One region of the Kitasatospora sp. NPDC058243 genome, then DNA from elsewhere that is predicted to be linked to it. Evidence: riboswitches for the same ligand, from Rfam matches in the RefSeq annotation. Region 1 holds a riboswitch; each other region holds the start of a gene.

What was found. Region 1 has a riboswitch for cobalamin ahead of ACFVX9_RS09805 (prenyltransferase/squalene oxidase repeat-containing protein). Riboswitches for the same ligand answer to the same signal wherever they lie in the genome.
Region 2: it holds a riboswitch for cobalamin, as region 1 does, so the genes downstream of both, ACFVX9_RS06665 (FecCD family ABC transporter permease) here and ACFVX9_RS09805 (prenyltransferase/squalene oxidase repeat-containing protein) in region 1, are expected to answer to the same signal.
Region 3: it holds a riboswitch for cobalamin, as region 1 does, so the genes downstream of both, ACFVX9_RS07530 (cobalamin biosynthesis protein) here and ACFVX9_RS09805 (prenyltransferase/squalene oxidase repeat-containing protein) in region 1, are expected to answer to the same signal.

What each region holds. Positions count from the first base shown of each region.
Region 1 covers NZ_JBHVWW010000010.1:35,520-41,510, reverse strand. The annotation lists gene ACFVX9_RS09810 (hypothetical protein) at 1-583, opposite strand, end outside; gene ACFVX9_RS09805 (prenyltransferase/squalene oxidase repeat-containing protein) at 580-3,618, opposite strand; cobalamin riboswitch at 3,722-3,865, opposite strand; cobalamin riboswitch at 3,943-4,019, shown strand; gene ACFVX9_RS09800 (hypothetical protein) at 4,237-5,601, shown strand.
Region 2 covers NZ_JBHVWW010000006.1:72,389-78,379, reverse strand. The annotation lists gene ACFVX9_RS06690 (amino acid ABC transporter permease) at 1-152, shown strand, start outside; gene ACFVX9_RS06685 (amino acid ABC transporter ATP-binding protein) at 194-946, shown strand; gene ACFVX9_RS06680 (CGNR zinc finger domain-containing protein) at 1,060-1,650, shown strand; gene sodX (nickel-type superoxide dismutase maturation protease) at 1,673-2,128, opposite strand; gene sodN (superoxide dismutase, Ni) at 2,316-2,711, shown strand; cobalamin riboswitch at 2,800-2,939, shown strand; gene ACFVX9_RS06665 (FecCD family ABC transporter permease) at 3,029-4,111, shown strand; gene ACFVX9_RS06660 (ABC transporter ATP-binding protein) at 4,111-4,875, shown strand; gene ACFVX9_RS06655 (ABC transporter substrate-binding protein) at 4,898-5,893, shown strand; gene ACFVX9_RS06650 (GNAT family N-acetyltransferase) at 5,965-5,991, shown strand, end outside.
Region 3 covers NZ_JBHVWW010000007.1:72,879-78,869, reverse strand. The annotation lists gene ACFVX9_RS07540 (putative cobaltochelatase) at 1-724, opposite strand, end outside; gene ACFVX9_RS07535 (cobyric acid synthase) at 721-2,259, opposite strand; gene ACFVX9_RS07530 (cobalamin biosynthesis protein) at 2,256-3,224, opposite strand; cobalamin riboswitch at 3,332-3,464, opposite strand; gene ACFVX9_RS07525 (alpha/beta hydrolase family protein) at 3,762-4,874, shown strand; gene ACFVX9_RS07520 (hypothetical protein) at 5,222-5,991, shown strand, end outside.

The DNA.
Region 1 (5,991 bases):
GGTCGGCGGGCTGCCCGCCGGGGCTGGAGTTGTTCGCGCGCACGCTGTCCGGCGAGAAGCCCGGCCGCCCCTCGGTGCCCTCGATGTTGGTGCCACCGAAGATCCAGAGGTCGACGCTGCCGGGCTTCGGCTGGTAGCTCATCGCGCCGAGCTGGCTGTAGGACCACTCGTTCTGGCCCGGATCGGCGTGCCAGTACGACCAGTAGGCCGTGGCCGGGGGCGTCAGGACGCACTTCTCCTGGTCCGGGGCCGGGAACTGCTTGCCGCCCTGGAAGCCGCTGTAGCCGATCCGGCAGATGAACGCCGGACCGTCGTGGCCGGTCCCGGTGGTCTTCCAGCCGCCCTGGTTGAGCAGGGTGAAGCCGGTGGTCGGGGTGGTCCCGCAGGAGCGCAGCAGCGGGCCGCCCCACTTGCTGAAGTCCACGGCGAGCACCACGCCGGAGGTGGTGGTGCACTGGTCGATCGGCAGCGGCGCCGCGGACGCCGGGGCGGTGCCCACGGCGACGCCGCCGAACGCGAGGGCGAAGGTCAGGGCCGCCGCCCCGGACAGCCCGCCGAGCCGACCGCCGAGTCCCCGGCTCACCGGTGCCGCCCCGGGGCGGCCGCGCTACGACGTCGGGCGACGAGGACGGCCGCCGCGCCGAGCGCGGTCAGCACACCCGCGCCCGCCGTCAGCGCCAGGGCCTGGGTACCGGTGCCGGCCAGGCTGCCGGAACCGGTCTGCGCCGCCACGCCACCGGCGGGGGCGACGGGTGCGCCACCGCCACCGGCCGGAGCGTCGATGCCACCGGCCGACCAGGTGGCCGAACCGTCGCCGGTCGAGGGAGCGGCGGTGTCCGAGGGCCCAGTCGTGGCGGGAGAGCCCGTCGGGCTCGGCGTGTTCGTGGGCGTGTTCGTGGATGTGTTCGTGGGCGTGCCGGTCGGGGTATCGGTCGGCGTGCCCGTGGGAGTACCAGTGGGCGTGCCCGTCGGCGTGCCCGTCGGCGTACCCGTCGGGGTCGCCGTCCCGGTGGAAGTCGGAGTCGGCGTCGGCGTCGACGTTCCCCCGAGGTCCCGGAACAGCGTGCCGAACGAGATCCCGGTGGCACCGCCGAGCACCTGCGTGGACGCGCGGACGTCCGATCCCGGTTGCCCGGCAGAGGCGACGTTGAACCCGCCGTCGCCGTTCTGCTGACCCGCCAGGAAGTCGCGCGCCTTGGCGATCCGGGCGCCGTACGAGGCCTGGCGCAGCGTCATGCCCTGGATGGCGAGCGCGGCCGAGTTGGTCGAGTCGCCGGCCGCTCCCGGGAAGCCGCCGTCGGGCAGCTGCCGCGCGGCGAGCCAGCCGAGGCCCTGGTCGACGGCCCGCGCGGCCTCGTCCCCCGGCACGAGGGCGAGGGCCATGACGGCCATCGCCGTGCTGTCCACGTCGGAGTCACCGGTGGCGGGGATCAGGCTCGGCCAGGAGCCGTCCTGGTGCTGGAGGCCCTTCAGGTAGGCGATCGCGGGAGCGGCGTTCGTCGAGTCCCCGGCCCGGAGCTGGGCCATGATGCCGAGCGCCTGGGAGAACACCGAGGTGGCGTAGGTGTAGTTGCCGGGCGCCGCGCAGCCGGTGCTCTGGTCGGCCTTGGTGCACACGAGGGCGGCCAGGGCGGCGATCAGGTCGTGGCCGCCGAAGGCGCGCGGGTTGCGGCCGACCGCCTCGGCGAGCAGCGCCTCCTTTCCGATCGAGCCGCCGCCTGCGTACTCGGTGCCGATGCCGGTCCAGTCGTTGACGGTGCGCTCACCGGCGTCCTTGCCCGGCTGGTCCAGGAAGTCGACGATCCTGCGCAGCGCGGCGTCGTCGGTGCCGGTGGCCGCGAGGGCGTAGGCGCCGTCGATGGTGAGACCGAAGTCGGCGAAGGCCGGGAAGCCCTCGTAGTAGCGGCCGTTGATCAGGCGGGACGGGTCGGTGAGGTAGGCGCTGCCCTTGGCGGCGTCGGGGGTTCTTCCGGCGGGCTTCGTGGTGGCGGGCGTCGTCGGCGGGGTGGTGGCGTCCGGGTTGTGCCGGACGCTGGTGAGGTCGGTGCCGGTCAGGGCCAGGATCGCCTGCTCGGTGGCGGCCGGGTCCGGGTCGGTGGTCGACGCGTCGGGGCCGAAGCCGCCGTCCGCGCCCTGCCGGGCGGCGAGCCAGGCCGTGGCGGCGGCCCGGCGGGTGTCCTGTCCGGTGGCCTTGAACGCCTGGGCCGCGCTCGCGGTGCTGATGGTGTCGCCGGGGGCGCCGAGGTACGGGAGCAGGGATCCGTCGGCCTGCTGTCCGGCCGCGAGCTGGTCCGAAGCCTTCTTCGCCGCCGTCTCGTACCCGGCGGCCGTGCGAAGGGCGAGCACCGCGAGGCCGGTGGTGAGCGGGTCGGACTCGCAGTGCTCGCCGGCGACGATCATCGATCCGGCCACCCCGCCGTCGGCGCACTGGAGCGCCGTGAAGCGGGCGAGCGCCGGGGCGGGTGGCGTGACACCGGCGCGTTGGAGGGCGATGACGCCGAGGGACTGGACCCAGGGCGAGGCCGCGCCGAGGAAGTCCCCGGCGGCGGTGCACCTGCCGTTCTCCCCCGCCGCCGTGCAGACGTGGCCGGTGAGCGCGGCGATCAGGTCCCGGCCGCCGAAGGCCCGGGGATCGCTGCCGGCGCTCTCGGCGACGAGGGCCAGCAGTGCGGCGGCCCTCGCATCGGGCTGGCCGGCCGGTCCGTCGGGGTACAGGAAGGCGTCGGTGTGGGCGGCGAGGAAGGCGGTCGTCCTGCGCAGCGCCGGGTCCTGCGTGCCGGCGGCGGCGAGGGCGATGGCGGTGAGGGCGGTCCGGGGGTAGTCCGGCCCCTCGACGGCCCAGTTCTCCATGTGGTCGCCGCCGACGAGTTGGCGGGCCAGCCAGGCCACGGCGGCCGCCGGGTCACCGGTGGCGGACGGCCCGGTCGAGGTCGGCCCGGTCGGAGTCGGGGTCGGTGTCGGAGTCGGGGTCGGGGTCGGGGTCGGGGTCGGGGTCGCCGAGGGTGACAGCGAGGCGGATGGCGAGGCGGACGGCGAAGCCGACGAACCACCGCTCTTCGCTCTCACGGAGTCCGGGGTGAAGCCCGGTGCCCCGCTGGTGCCGCCGATGTCGGTGCCGCCGTACACCCAGGCCTCGACCTCGCCGGGCTTGGGCTTCTGCGTCCCGGCGCCGAACCGGCTGTAGGACCAGGCCTGTTGGCCGGGTTCGGCGATCCAGTACGACCAGTACGCGGTGGCCTGCGGGGTGTTGACGCAGGGTTCCTCGGCCGGCGTCGGGTACTGGGTGCCGCTGTTGAAGGTCCCGGTTCCGAGGCGGCAGATGAAGGCGGGTCCGTCGTGCTCGGTTCCGGCGGTGGTGAAGCCGGCGGCGTGCAGCAGGTTCATCCCGGTCGTGGGGTGGGCGTCGCAGCCCCGGACGACGCCGCCGCCCCAGTGGGTGAAGTCGACGGCGACGATCGCGCCCGTCGTCGCCGTGCACTGCTCGATCGGGTCGGCGGCCGCGGTGCCGGGGCGCCCGAACAGGACGCTTCCGCAGGCGGCGACCGCGACAGCACCGGCGACCACCACGGAGGCGAGGTCCCGGTTCCTGTGACGTGTGCGACTGCTGCTGACCCTCACGACGACTCCCTGGTCGGTCGACGCGGGACGCAACGGCGCAGCCGACGGTCTCCTGGGCAGGGACCGTCCGGACCGCGTCGTAGTCCGCGACGACGCAAGTGCTCTGTGAACAGGCCCCCGGTCCAGGCATTCCGGCTCACCCACCACAGGTGGGTCCACGGTTGCGGGTCAGCGCCGGAGTTGGACCGGCTTCCCCTGAATGCCGAGGGCAAAAAATCGGTTCATCAGACCACGCCGGTAGAACAGGAGTCAACGGGTCGTCATGTCGATCACACCACCTCGTGCGCCGGTGCGCCGTGCGGTAGCGTCCGCGGTGGCCGAGCGGGGGAACCCGGTGCGAATCCGGGGCTGACGCGCAGCGGTGTGGGGTGGCCATCGTGCCGCCCTGAGCCCGAATGCCCGCCCGGCCGCGCACCATGGCGAAAGCCGGCCCACGCGATCCGGGCGGCGACCGCTCCGGCAGTCGCGCGCCCTTGAACGGACGCCGGAACTCCGGGGCAGGGTCGGCGCCCGCCACCCCAAGGAGCCTGTCCCGTGTCCCTCCTCGCCCCCTCGCGAACCACCCCCTCGCAGACCACCTCCTCGCGGACCGCCCCCTCCCGCGCCGCCTCCGTCGCCCTGACGGCCGGCGCACTCCTGCTCTCCGCCGTCCCCGCCCACGCGACGGCCAGCCCCACCCAGATAGCCACCTCGAAGAGCACCGGCGTCACCTACCTGAAGTCGCTCCAGGCCGCCGACGGCAGCTACGTCACCGGCGGCGGGCTCTCCAACGAGTGGGCGTTCAGCGCACTCGCGGCCGCCGGCACGGCCGCCGCCGACGTCACCCCCGGCGGCGACCCCACCAAGAACGCCCGCCTGGTGTACCGCGGCCAACTCGCCGCCCCCGGCTGGCCGAGCGCCTCACCGGTCGTCACGGACTACGAGCGCGGCATCCTCAACGCCTACGCCGCCGGCATCGACCCCGCCCGGGTCGGCCCGGGCCGCAACCTCGTCGCCGACCTCGCCACCTACTGGCAGACCGCCGAACTCGGCTACTACGGCCCGTCCGCCAACTTCAACGGCACCGTCTTCGGCCTCCTCGCCCTCGCGGGCGCCAAGACCCAGGCCGGCAACCCCCGCGTCCCGCAGCCGCTGCTCGACGCCTCCGTCACGGCGGTGCGCGCCAACCAGCACAACGACGGCGGCTGGAACTTCAGCAAGGCCGCAGGCGACCCGAACGCCCTCGCCCAAGGCAGCGACATCGACATGACCGGCGCCGCCATGGCCTCGCTCTGCACCGGGGGCGTCCCCGCCACCGACCCGGCGATCGTCGCCGCCAAGAACTTCCTCAAGGGCAAGCTCACCGCCTCCGGCGCCTTCAACGCCATGTTCGGCGTCAACACCGACTCCAACGGCTGGGCCGTCTCCGGCCTCAACGCCTGCGGCATCAACCCCCAGGGCGCCGACTTCACCAGCGGCACCGGCAAGAGCCCCGTCGACTTCCTGATCGCCCAGCAGTTCAAGCCCGGCGGCGGCTTCAAGTACCTGCCCACCGACACCACCCCCTCCCCCTACGCCTCCGTCGACGGCCTGCGCGCCGTCGCCGGCGCCGGCTTCACCGCCACCCCGCCGGCCCCGACCACCGCCGGCGAGCCGGCCTGGGCCGCCGCCACCACCTTCGTCCCCGGCACCGCCGCCAAGCTCGCGCTGGTCATCGACGACGGCACCAACCCCCTCAAGGTCTGCGCCGTCACCCTCACCCCGACCGGCACCACCGCAACCCTCGGCGACGTCCTCGACGCCGCCGCATCCGCGACCCCCGCCGGCTGCGTCACCGCCGTCACCCCGTCCTCCGGCACCGGCGCCGTCACCGCGATCAACGGCACCGCCAACAGCGGCTCCTCCACCTGGAAGATCACCCTGGACGGCACCACCGCCACCACCGCCACCCGGGCCACCACCGTCCACCTCGGCGACACCGTCTCGCTCCGCTACGGCAACTGATCCGAAGACCCTGGACGCCGGGTAGCAGCGGGGACGGCGCGACGATGTTCCACGACGTGCCCGGCCTGCCCCACTGCTGAACCACCCGGTGCCCCACAGCGGCCCCGCGCACCGACTCCGGTGCGCGGGGCCGCTCGCACGTCCCGGCGCCCCTGCCGGTCAGGGCAATTCGCCTCAAGTCCCCCACCTCTTAGCCGAGTTCACGATCACGCAACAGCCAAACCGCCGTCCTGGAAACGTCCGGACGAGTGATCATCCAGCCCGCCCGTTCGGACCGTTGAGATCGAGCGGGGCCCGTCAGCCGGCGGTCTTCCGGTCGGGTCAGTGGCTTGTCGGAGCCGTCGCCTAAAGTGCAGCTTCTGACGACGGGCGGCCGGAGAGGGGTCGGGT
Region 2 (5,991 bases), on a different contig from region 1:
AGTACTACATCGAGCGCTACTACGCCCGCGGCTCCAACCGGACCCTCCCGCCCACCCCGGTGCAGCGGCTGCGGGGCCTGTTCGCCGGGAAGCCCGCCCCGAAGACCGGCGCCGACGTCGTCCCGGGGCTTGAGGGAGGTGGTCACGTATGACCGACCTGAGCAGGACCCCGGCCGCCGCCACCGGGCAGCCGATGGTGCGCGCCGAGAGCGTCCACAAGTCCTACGGCTCCGTGCACGTGCTCAAGGGCATCGACCTGGAGGTCAAGCAGGGCGAGGTGTTCTGCCTGATCGGCCCCTCCGGCTCCGGCAAGTCGACCTTCCTGCGGTGCATCAACCACCTGGAGAAGATCAACGGCGGACGCCTCTGGGTGGACGGCGAACTGGTCGGCTACCAGCAGAAGGGCGACAAGCTCTACGAGCTCAAGGACCGCGAGGTCGCCGTCAAGCGGCGCGACATCGGCATGGTCTTCCAGCGCTTCAACCTGTTCCCGCACATGACGGCCGTCGAGAACGTCATGGAGGCCCCGGTCCAGGTCAAGGGCGAGAGCAAGGCCGCCGCCCGGGAGCGGGCGATGGTCCTGCTGGAGCGGGTCGGCCTCGCCGACAAGGCGAAGAACTACCCCTCCCAGCTCTCCGGCGGCCAGCAGCAGCGCGTCGCGATCGCCCGCGCGCTGGCCATGAAGCCCAAGCTGATGCTGTTCGACGAGCCCACCTCGGCGCTCGACCCCGAACTGGTCGGCGACGTCCTCGACGTCATGCGCGGCCTCGCCGAGGAGGGCATGACCATGGTGGTCGTCACCCACGAGATGGGCTTCGCCCGCGAGGTCGGCGACGCGCTGGTGTTCATGGACGGCGGTGTGGTGGTCGAGTCCGGCAACCCCCGCGAGGTGCTCACCGACCCCCGGCACGAGCGCACCCGCGCCTTCCTCTCCAAGGTGCTGTAGAACCGTACCGACCGGCGCCCGGCAGGCTGCTCCTGCCGGGCGCCGACGTTTTCCCCACCCAGGTAATAGGCTGGACGCAATCAGCCCGTTACCGACCTTTTGGAAGGACCTCCGTGGAGCTCGCCTCGTACGCCGATCTCGCCGTTCGGCTGGTGAACACCGAGGAGCCCGAACGCGGCACCGACACGCTGACGTCCGTGGACGCGGTGCGCGGCCTGTTCTCCGACTCCTCGCGGGCCGCCGCACAGGCCGACGAGTCCGACCTGCCCCGGCTGCGGGCGGTGCGGACCAGGCTGCGCGGGGTCTTCGAGGCCGCCGCCGAGGGCGACGAGATCCGGGGCGTCGACCTGCTGAACAGCCTGCTGATGGAGTACCCGGTCAGCCCGCTGGTCTCCGGGCACGACTACCTGGACGACGCCGGCCGGCCGCGCTGGCACCTGCACCTGGCCGACAACTCGCCGACCGCCACCGCGCACTTCAGCGCGGTCGCCTGCATGGGCCTGGCCGTCCACCTGACCGAGCTGGGCGCCGACCGGCTCGGCATCTGCCAGGCCGCGCCCTGCCGCAACGCCTACCTGGACACCTCGACCAACCGCTCCCGCCGCTACTGCTCGGACCGCTGCGCGACCCGCGCCAACGTCGCCGCGTACCGGGCCCGCAAGCGCCAGGAGGCCGAGGCCGCGGCACTCGGCGCCGCCGGCTAGGTCCCCGGCAGGGCCCAGGGGGTCAGAGCTGCTCCGCCCAGACGCCCAGGCGGCGGGCCAGGCCCGGCACCCGGGCCAGCCGGGTGCTCAGCAGCAGCCGCTCCAGCCGCCGCCCCGGCGCCAGCCAGGCCGGGCGCGGGCGCAGCCTCAGCAGCACCCGGCCGAGCACCAGTTCGTCCGGGACCGGGCCGTAGCTGCGGCTGTCGCTGTCCACCGGCCGGTTGTCGGACAACAGCCACCAGCCCCTCGGACGCCGCTCGGCGGCCCGCTTCACCACCAGCAGGTCCTGCTGGAAGGGGTGCCGGAAGAGCACCACCGCGCCGGGCCGGATCGGCGCGCCGTAGCGCACCAGCAACTGGTCGCCCTCGCGCAGGGTCGGGACCATCGACGGGCCCGCCACGTCGACCAGCCCGAACGGCACCGCGCCGCCGCCCCGCCCCCGGGGTTCCGTGCCCGCCGGTTCCGTGCTCCGCGCCACGACTCCTCCTCCCGGACCGACCGGTCCCAGTCTGCCGTACGGACCGTCACCCCGTTCGATCCGTTCGATGTCCGGATTACCCCGGTTCCGGGTCCGCCTTTTGCCCTAGGCCCACCGCCCGATCGCGAAACCCCGGGGGCGGAAGGGTAATCTCGGGCGCGGGAAGACGATCTAAGGAAGGACTCCCATGTTCTCTCGTCTGTTTGCACCGCGCGCCACCGCCCACGCCCACTGTGACCTGCCCTGCGGCGTGTACGACCCGGCGCAGGCCCGGATCGAGGCCGAGTCGGTCAAGGGCACCCAGGAGAAGTACCAGGCCAACGAGGACCCGGCTTTCCGCACCCGCGCCCTGATCATCAAGGAGCAGCGTGCCGAGGCCGTCAAGCACCACATCTCGGTGCTGTGGAGCGACTACTTCAAGGCCCCGCACTTCGAGAAGTACCCGCAGCTGCACCAGCTGATCAACGACACCCTGAAGGCCGCCTCGGCCGCCAAGGCGTCCACCGACCCCGCCACCGGCCAGGCCCTGCTGGACCTGATCGCCGAGGTCGACAAGATCTTCTGGGAGACCAAGCAGGCCTGAGCCTGACGCGTCGCCACCCGACCGCCCCCGTCCGCGAGCCCGGACGGGGGCGGTCGTGCGTTCACGCCCCACCCGAGCCCGGTAAGGGTTGCCTAGCCTGAGTGGCTGTTATGCTGCCAGGGCGTCCGAGGGGGAAGTCCGGTGTGAATCCGGCGCTGACCCGCAACGGTGAGCACGGCCCCCTGGGCCGCGCCAGCCCGATCGCCCCCGGCCGCTGAACTCCCGACAACTCGCCGTGGACTGCGAGGGGATGGCGCCCGGGCCCGCGCCCGACCGGTGCCGCCCCCGCGCACCCGCGGCCCGAGGCAAGGCGCACCGTGAGCAGCACCGCAGCCGCGGGCAGTGGCGCAACGAGCCCGCCCGCCCGCCGAATACCCGCCCTCCCGCTCGCCGTCGGCCTGGCCGCCGCCCTGCTGCTCTCGCTGCTCTGCGGCGTGGCGCTGGGCGCCTCCGGGATCGGCCTGCCCCGCGTCCTGCGGCTGCTGGCCGCCGGGCTGACGGGCGGACGGCTGGAGGCGGACGAGGCCGCCGCCTACGCGATCGTCTGGGAGATCCGGCTGCCACGTGCCGTGCTGGCCGCCGTGGTCGGCGCCGGGCTGGCCGCCACCGGGGTCGCCGTCCAGGCCCTGGTGCGCAACGCGCTGGCCGACCCGTTCGTGCTCGGCATCTCCTCCGGCGCGGCCGTCGGCGCCAACGCGGTGCTGCTGCTCGGCGCCTTCGCCTCGCTCGGGGTGTGGGCGATCTCGGCCTCCGCGTTCGGCTCCGCGCTGGTCGCCATGGTGCTGGTCTACCTCGCGGCGCGGACGGCCTACGGGCTCACCCCGCTGCGGCTGGTGCTCACCGGCACCGCGCTCTCCTACGGCTTCTCCGCCGTCACCGCGCTGATGGTCTTCGCGGCCGCCCGCGGCGAGGCCGCCAGGGACGCCATGATGTGGCTGCTCGGCAGCCTCGGCGGCGCCACCTGGGGCTCGGTGCCGATCGCCGCCACCACCGTGCTGGCCGGCCTGGCGTACCTGGCCTGCGCCGCCGGCCGGCTGGACGCGCTCGCCATGGGCGACGAGACGGCCGCCTCGCTGGGCGTGGACCCGGACCGGCTGCGCCGCGAGCTGTTCGTGGTGACCGCCGCCGTCACCGGCACGGTGGTGGCCGTCAGCGGGGCGATCGGCTTCGTCGGGCTGATGGTGCCGCACCTGGCCCGGATGCTGGTCGGCGCCGGGCACCGCCGGGTGCTGCTGGTCGCGCCGCTCGCCGGGGCGCTGCTGCTGGTCTGGGTGGACATCGTCTCGCGCACCCTGCTGGCGCCCGCCGAACTGCCGGTCGGGGTGGTCACCGCGGTGCTCGGGGTGCCCTGTTTCCTGCTGCTGATGCGCCGTCGCGGCTATTCCTTCGGAGGCCGCTGATGGATCTCGCCCTGGACTCCGTCTCGGTCGAGCTGGCCGGTGCCCGGCTGGTCCACGACGTCGCCCTGGACGCCGCCGCCGGGCAGGTGGTCGGGCTGATCGGACCGAACGGCAGCGGCAAGTCGACGCTGCTGCGCTGCGTCTACCGGGCGTTGCGGCCGGCCGCCGGGGCCGTCCTGCTGGACGGCACGGACCTGCACGCGCTGACCGCGCGCGAGGCCGCCCGGCGGGTGGCCGCGCTCCCCCAGGAGCACTCCGCCGAGTTCGACTTCACGGTGGCCGAGGTGGTCGCCATGGGCCGGCTGCCGCACCGGCGCGGCCTGGGCGGCCCGGGCGCGGACGACCACGCCCGCTGCACCGAGGCGCTGCGCAAGGTCGGCGCCGAGCAGTTGGCCGGGCGGGGCTTCCTGAGCCTGTCCGGCGGCGAGAAGCAGCGGGTGCTGATCGCCCGCGCGCTGGTCCAGGAGCCCCGGCTGCTGGTGCTGGACGAGCCCACCAACCACCTGGACATCGCCCACCAGTTGGACGTGCTGGCGCTGGTCCGGGAGGCCGGCCCGACGGTGCTCACCGCGCTGCACGACCTCAACCTGGCGGCCGGCCACTGCGACCTGCTGTACGTGCTGCGGGCCGGCCGGATCGTCGCCTCGGGGCCGCCCGCCGAGGTGCTCCGACCCGCCCTGCTGGCCGAGGTGTTCGGCGTCCGGGCCACCCCCGTCCGGCACCCGGTGACCGGCGCCGTCCAACTGCTCTTCGACCGGATCTGACCCACCCCCCGAAGGAACCCCCGTGCGCACCAAGGCCGTTGCCATCACCGCCCTGCTCACCCTCGGGCTCACCGCCTGCGGCGCCGAGATCGCCCCGAGCGGCGACGCCACCGCCGCCTCCGCCCACTACCCGGTGACCGTGGAGAACTGCGGCACCAAGCTCACCTTCCCGCAGAAGCCCGCCCGGACGGTGACCAACGACGTCGGCATCACCGAGCTGATGCTCGCCCTCGGCCTGGCCGACCGGATGGCCGGCTACGTGATGCCCGACGACAAGGGCCGGGTCGACCAAGTCGCCTGGAAGGACGGCTACCAGCAGACCGCGTGGCTCTCCAAGAAGGAGATCACCAAGGAGATCGTGCTGGGCGCCAAGGCCGACCTGGTCTTCGCCGGCTGGCACTACGGCTTCGACGAGGGCCGCGGCTTCACCCCGCAGGCGCTGGGGGACCTCGGCATCGCCTCGTACGTGCTCAGCGAGTCCTGCCGCAGCGGCAAGGGCACCGAGCGCGGTGTGATGTCCCCGCTGGACGCGCTCTACACCGACCTGGCCAACCTCGGCGAGATCTTCGACGTCCGCGACCGGGCGGACAAGCTGGTCGCCGGTTTCAAGGCGCAGGTCGCCGCCGCCCCGCAGCCCGAGCGCCGGCCGTCCGTGTTCCTGTACGACAGCGGGCAGGACAAGCCGTACACCGCCGGGAAGTTCGCCGCGGCCGACGAGATCATCGCCAAGGCCAGCGGGGCCAACGTGATGGGCGACCTCGCGGACACCTGGGTCACCGTCGGCTGGGAGAGCGTGGTGCAGCGCGACCCCGAGGTGATCCTGATCAACAACTACGGCGAGACCGGCGCCGACGCCAAGCGCGCCTTCCTGAAGTCCTTCCCGCCGCTGGCCGGCGTCTCGGCGGTCAGGAACGACCGGATCTTCGTCCTGGACTACGTCGACCTGGTGGAGAGCCCGCGCAACCCGGCCGCGATCACCGCGCTGGCCGACTACCTGCGCACCGTCCCCGCCCGCTGACCCGCCCGCCCCCGGCCCGGGCCCCGATCAGGGCCTGGGCCGGGGGCGGGGGCGCGCAGTAGGCTCGCGGCATGATCCGCACCGCCGTCGTGACCGAC
Region 3 (5,991 bases), on a different contig from region 1:
GTTCGGCGAGCGCCTGCTCGTCCGCGGCGAACCGTGCGGCGAAGCCGGCCGGGTCGGCGTCGTAGCCGAGCCGGCGGCGGACCACCTCGGCGCGCTCGGCCGGGTCCCGGGTGGCGGCGATCTCGACGGTCAGGCCGAACCGGTCGAGCAGCTGCGGCCGCAGCTCGCCCTCCTCGGGGTTCATCGTGCCGACCAGCAGGAAGCGGGCGGCGTGCCGCACCGACACGCCCTCGCGCTCGACGTACGAGCGGCCCATCGCGGCGGCGTCCAGCAGCAGGTCCACGACGTGGTCCTGGAGCAGGTTCACCTCGTCGATGTAGAGCACGCCGCGGTGCGCCTTGGCGAGCAGCCCCGGCTCGTACGCCTTGACGCCTTCGGCGAGCGCCCGTTCCAGGTCGAGCGAGCCGACGATCCGGTCCTCGGCCACGCCGACCGGCAACTCGACCAGTTGGGCGGGGCGTTCGGACGCCGAGGGGCGGTCGTGCGGCCCGTCCGGGCACTGCGGGTCCGGCGCGGACGGGTCGCAGGCGAACCGGCAGCCGTCGACGGCCGCGAGGGTCGGCAGCAGGCCGGCCAGCGCGCGCACCATGGTCGACTTCGCGGTGCCCTTCTCGCCGCGCACCAGCACGCCGCCCACGGCCGGCGAGACCGCGTTGAGCAGCAGGCCGAGCCGCAGGTCGGGCATGCCGACGATCGCGGTGAACGGATAGCGGACGTCACTCATGCATACTCCCCAGGTGCCCCGGGCGCCAGGAACGGCAGCGATCCGGCCGCCGGCACCCCGCCCTCGATCAGCTTCCACAGCGCGTCGGTGTCCGCGTGCTCCTCGATCAGGTCGCCCAGCCGGTCCAGCCGGGCCTCGCGCGCCTCGGCGAACGAGGTGTCCGGCGCCGGCACGAACGCCCGGCCCGCCAACGCGGCGACCTCGCGCAGGAGTTCACGACGGAAGCCGTCGTTCTCCAGCGCGCCGTGCCAGGTCGTGCCCCACACCGGGCCGACCCGGCAGCCGTCCAGGCCGTGCCCGTCGTCATCGGAGAAGAACGGCTCGCCCCCCTCCACGGCCACCACCCCGTGGTGGATCTCGTACCCCTCGACCCGCTGCCCGTACGCCGTGCCGACCGGGCGCGCCAGCACCTTCTCGGCGCCGAACCGCACGTGCGTCGGCAGCAGGCCCAGGCCCTCGACCGAGCCGGCCCCGGACTCCACCTCGTCCTCGATCCCGCGCGCCAGCATCTGGTATCCGCCGCACACCCCGAGGACCGGCAGCCCGGCCGCCGCCCGCGCCTTCAGCGCCGGCTCCAGGCCGCGTTCGCGCAGCCAGGCCAGGTCGGCCACGGTGGCCCGGGTGCCGGGCAGCACCACCAGGTCGGCGTCGGCCAGTTCCTCCGGCCGGGTCACCCAGCGCACCAGCACGCCGGGCTCCTGCGCCAGGGCGTCCAGGTCGGTGAAGTTCGACAGCCGGGGGAAGCGCACCACGGCCACCCGCAGCACGTCCGCCCCGAGCGGGCCGCGGCCGTCGACCCGGTCCACCACCGTGGACAGGTCCAGCGAGTCCTCGGCGTCCAGCCACAGGCCCGGCAGCATCGGTAGGGTGCCCAGCACCGGACGGCCGGTCAGCCCGTGCAGCATCTCCAGGCCGGGCGCCAGCAGCCGCGCGTCGCCGCGGAACTTGTTGACGAACCAGCCCGCCACGTGCCGCTGGTCCTGCGCCGACAGCAGCGCCAGCGTCCCGTACATCGCCGCGAAGACGCCGCCGCGGTCGATGTCCCCGACCACCACCACCGGCAGCCCGGCGGCCGTCGCCAGGCCCATGTTGGCGATGTCCCGGTCCCGCAGGTTGATCTCGGCGGGCGAACCGGCGCCCTCGCAGACCACCACCTCGTAGCGGCGGCGCAGATCCGCCAGGCACTCCAGCGACCGTTCCAGCAGGACGGGCTTGCGCTCGCGGTAGTCCAGCGCGCCCACCTCGGCGACCGGCCGGCCCAGCAGCACCACCTGGCTGCGGCCGTCCGCGCCCGGCTTCAGCAGCACCGGGTTCATCGCCGCCTCCGGCTCCACCCGGGCCGCCTGCGCCTGCATCGCCTGCGCCCGGCCGATCTCGGCGCCGTCGGCGGTGACGAAGGAGTTCAGCGACATGTTCTGCGCCTTGAACGGCGCGACCCGCACCCCCTGCCGGGCCAGCCAGCGGCAGATGCCCGCGGTCACCACACTCTTGCCCGCGTCCGAGGTCGTCCCGGCGACCAGCAGTGCGTTGCTCATGCCCTTCCCCTCCACCGTGTCGTCAGCAAGCGCAGCGCGACGTGCCCCGCGACCGTCGTACCCAGGGCCAGCGCGCCCACCCGCCGGGAGAGCACGCAGGCCCGCTCGATGTCGTCCACCGTCACCGGGCGCAACTCCGCGCCCAGCACCGGCCGGTGCTCCACCCGCTCCCCGTACTGGAGGGTCCCGCCCAGCCGGACGCCCACCGCGCCCGCGAAGGCCGCCTCCGCCTGGCCCGCGTTCGGGCTCGGGTGCGCCGAACCGTCCCGCCGCCAGACCCGCCAGGCCGTTTTCGGCTGCGGCGCGGCGGCCACCGTGAGCAGCGCCGTCAGCCGGGCGCCCGGCCAGCCCGCCACGTCGTCCAGCCGGGCCGAGGCCCAGCCGAACCGGGCGTACCGCGGCGAGCGGTGGCCGACCATCGCGTCCAGCGTGTTCACCGCGCGGAACGCCAGCAGCCCCGGCGTGCCCGCCAGCGTGCCCCAGACCAGCGCGTTCACCACGGCGTCCGCCGTGTTCTCGGCGACCGACTCGACCACCGCGCGGGCGATCTGCGGCCCGTCCAGCGCGCTCGGATCCCGCCCGCACAGGTGCGGCAGCCGTTCCCGCGCGGCCGTCAGGTCGCCCGTGGCCAGCGACCGGCCGATGGTGCGCGCCTCCCGGGTCAGCGAGGTGCCGCCCAGCACCGTCCAGGTCGCGGCGGCCGCCAGCGCGGCCCGGCCCAGCGGACGCCGGCCCACCGTACGGTCCAGGGCCACCGCGCCGGCCGCGACCGCGCCCACGCACAGCGCCGTGTACCCGGCGCCGGCCACCCGGTCGTCCTGCCACACCCGCCGCTCCAGCCGGGTCGCCGCGCCGCCGAAGACGGCCACCGGGTGGCCGCGCCGGGGGTCGGCGAAGCGGGCGTCCGCGGCGAAGCCCGCGGCGGCGCCGAGCGCGAACGCGGCGGCGCGGGTCAGCGGGCGCACGGCGGGTTCGGCGGAAGGCCGCGTGGGGTCCGGCGGGTCGGGGCAGCCTGCATCGCGTGCGTGTCCTCACTCAGGGTCCGCGCCCTGGATCGACGTACCGGGGGCGAGAGTCTCCTGGCTTCCGGGTCGGACGCACCCCCGGGCCTTCCAGCGGCTTCTGACGGTCCGCCGTGGCAATGTTCCGAGCGTGCTCCCCGGTGACAGTGGCGGGACCGCGCCGGACTCGCACCGGCTTCCTCTGCATGCCTCCGTTTGGCCCCAGGATCCCATCACGCGGCCGAACCGGGAGTCAACCGAGGTCACGGAGGGGTTGGTCACACCTCGGAGCCCTGTCGCCGGTGCCGTTCTCGCCCGCCCGAGGCCCGCCTGACGCCCGCCCCGCCCGACGCCCCGCCGTACCCCGGACGGCCCAGCCCGGTGGCCGCCCGCGCGGCCCCCCGGTGAACTGGTGCCCGAACACCGTCCGAGCAGCGCCCGGACACCGCCCGGACACCGTCCGGTCCAAGACCAGCCAAGACCAGCAGAGCGGGGAGCGATATGCGTTGGGGAACCGCGGCCGTCGTGGCGGCCGCCGTCGTCGGCGCCGGGGCCGCCGTCCTGGTGATCGGCCGTCGGGCCTCCGAACGGCTGGTCCACCCGGCGAGCGCCGTCCGGGAGTCGGGCCCCGTCCTGGTGCGGAGCCTCGCCGCGGGCCGGATCACCTTCAACCGCCGCCCCGAGAGCCTGCGCCCCGGCCGATGGGCCGTGGAGTGGGACGACCACGGCCACGCCGTCGTCGAGGACGTCCTGCACAGCGACGAGAACGGTGTCACCCGTCGCCTCGTCCGCGCCGACCGGGGCACCCTCACCCCCGGCACCGAGGTCCGCTTCACCCCCCGCGTCCACCTCGGCGACCCCACGGAGGCGCTCGGCCTCCCCTTCACCGACACCGCCGCCGACGGCGAACTCGGCGCCCTCCCCGCCTGGCGCCTCGACGGCAAACGCGGCACCTGGGTGATCCTCGTCCACGGCCCCGGCGCCGACCGGCAGCAGACCCTCCCGATCCTCCCCGTCCTCGACCGCCTCGCCCTGCCCGCCCTCGCCGTCACCTACCGGGGCGACCAGGGCGCCCCCGCCTCGCCGGACGGGCTCGGCCACTTCGGCGAGACCGAGTGGCGCGACGTCGAGTCGGCGGTCCGGCTCGCCCTCGACAGCGGCGCCGGCCGGGTCATCCTGTACGGCTGGTCCCTCGGCGCCACCATGGCCCTCCAGACGGCCTCCCGCTCCGCCTGGGCCCATGCCATCAGCGGCCTCGTCCTGGACTCGCCGGTCCTCGACCTGCCCGCCACCGCCCGCCGCGGCGCCGCCCGGGCCGGCTACACCGGCGCCGCCGCCGAGCTCGGCGCCCTCGCGGCCGAGGGCCGCACCGGCGTCGACCTCGCCGACTTCAGCCGCATCGCCGAGGGCGCCGACCTGCGCGTCCCCACCCTCCTCCTGCACAGCCCCGACGATCAGGTCGCCCCCTTCCGCGCCGCCGAGCGCCTCGCCGCCGCCCGCCCCGGCGTGGTCAGCCTCCGGCCTTTCCCGGGCGCCGACCACGCCACCCTCTGGAACTCCGCCCCCACCCACTACACCGAACTCCTCCGCCGCTGGCTCACCCCCCTTCTCTGAACCCAGCCCCCCCCCGCACGAGAAGTCACACCGACAGGGCCTCTGTACGAAACCCGGACCTCACCCGTCAGCCACGGAGTGTGACCGGTCGGGCGGGTAGCGCGACCGCCGCCGCAAGGGTTGAGCCGGGATGGCATGCCCCCGCCACCTGTTTCCGGCCAGGCGGTTTGCCTCTGTTGCCCGATTGTTGCCCGATCTTGGGGAGGCGCCGTCGACGGCCGCCCGTCCGTACAGCCAACCGGATGTGACAGAAGGCCGGTACAAGGGGAAGACTGCTCGACGTGACGTCTCGGAATCCGCGCGACCGTGATGCCCCGCTCCCTCCGACGATCGGTACTGGTGCGACGGTGACCCGTCTCCCCGGTACGGCCCACCGGCCCGCCGCCGGCAAGCCGGGCGGGGCCGGGGTACCCCGCCGACGAGGGCCCGCTGCGGCGCCCGGTCGGGGGAGGGTTCCCGTACCGGAGGGCTTTCCCGCGCCGGCCGAGCTGGCGCCGCTGGCCCGCCGGATGCTGGTGGACGCCGTCCGGATCGCCCGCTGGGCGGGGGACCTGGAAGAGGTCGACAAGCGGGGCGAGCTGCTGCCCGACGACGCCCGTGCGGCGGGTCGGGCGCTGGCCATGACGGTCGGCGCCGCCGCCAAGGCGTGGGGGCAGGCACTGCTGGTCGGCCTGGTGGAGGCCAGGGACGGCGGTGCGGTCCCGGGCTGGCGCCTGCACGCCTGGGAGCATGACGACGAGGCGGTGGTCCGCGGCTGGTCGGCGCTGTTCGACGCCTGGACGCTGCTGGCCCCGGTGCCGCCGGCCGCTCTGCGGGGCGTGTTCGCGGTGCTGGCCGGCCAGGCGGTGGACCAGGCGCCGCAGTTGCTGTCGTTCCTGCACCTGGTGGCCGGTCCGGTGTCGGACGGCGAACTGCTGGAGCTGCTGCGCCGGGGTCTGGACGAGCGCCGGGTGGGTGGCACGGACGGTTCGGGCCTGTCGCCCGTGCCGCACGCCGCCTCGGCGGTGTCGGCGGTCCGCGGCACGTGCCGGGAGCCGCAGATCGACACCCCGCCGTCGCCGGCGGACGTGGCCGCGGTCCTGGACTGGATGCTGGACGGCCTGGCGGCCGTCGGGGC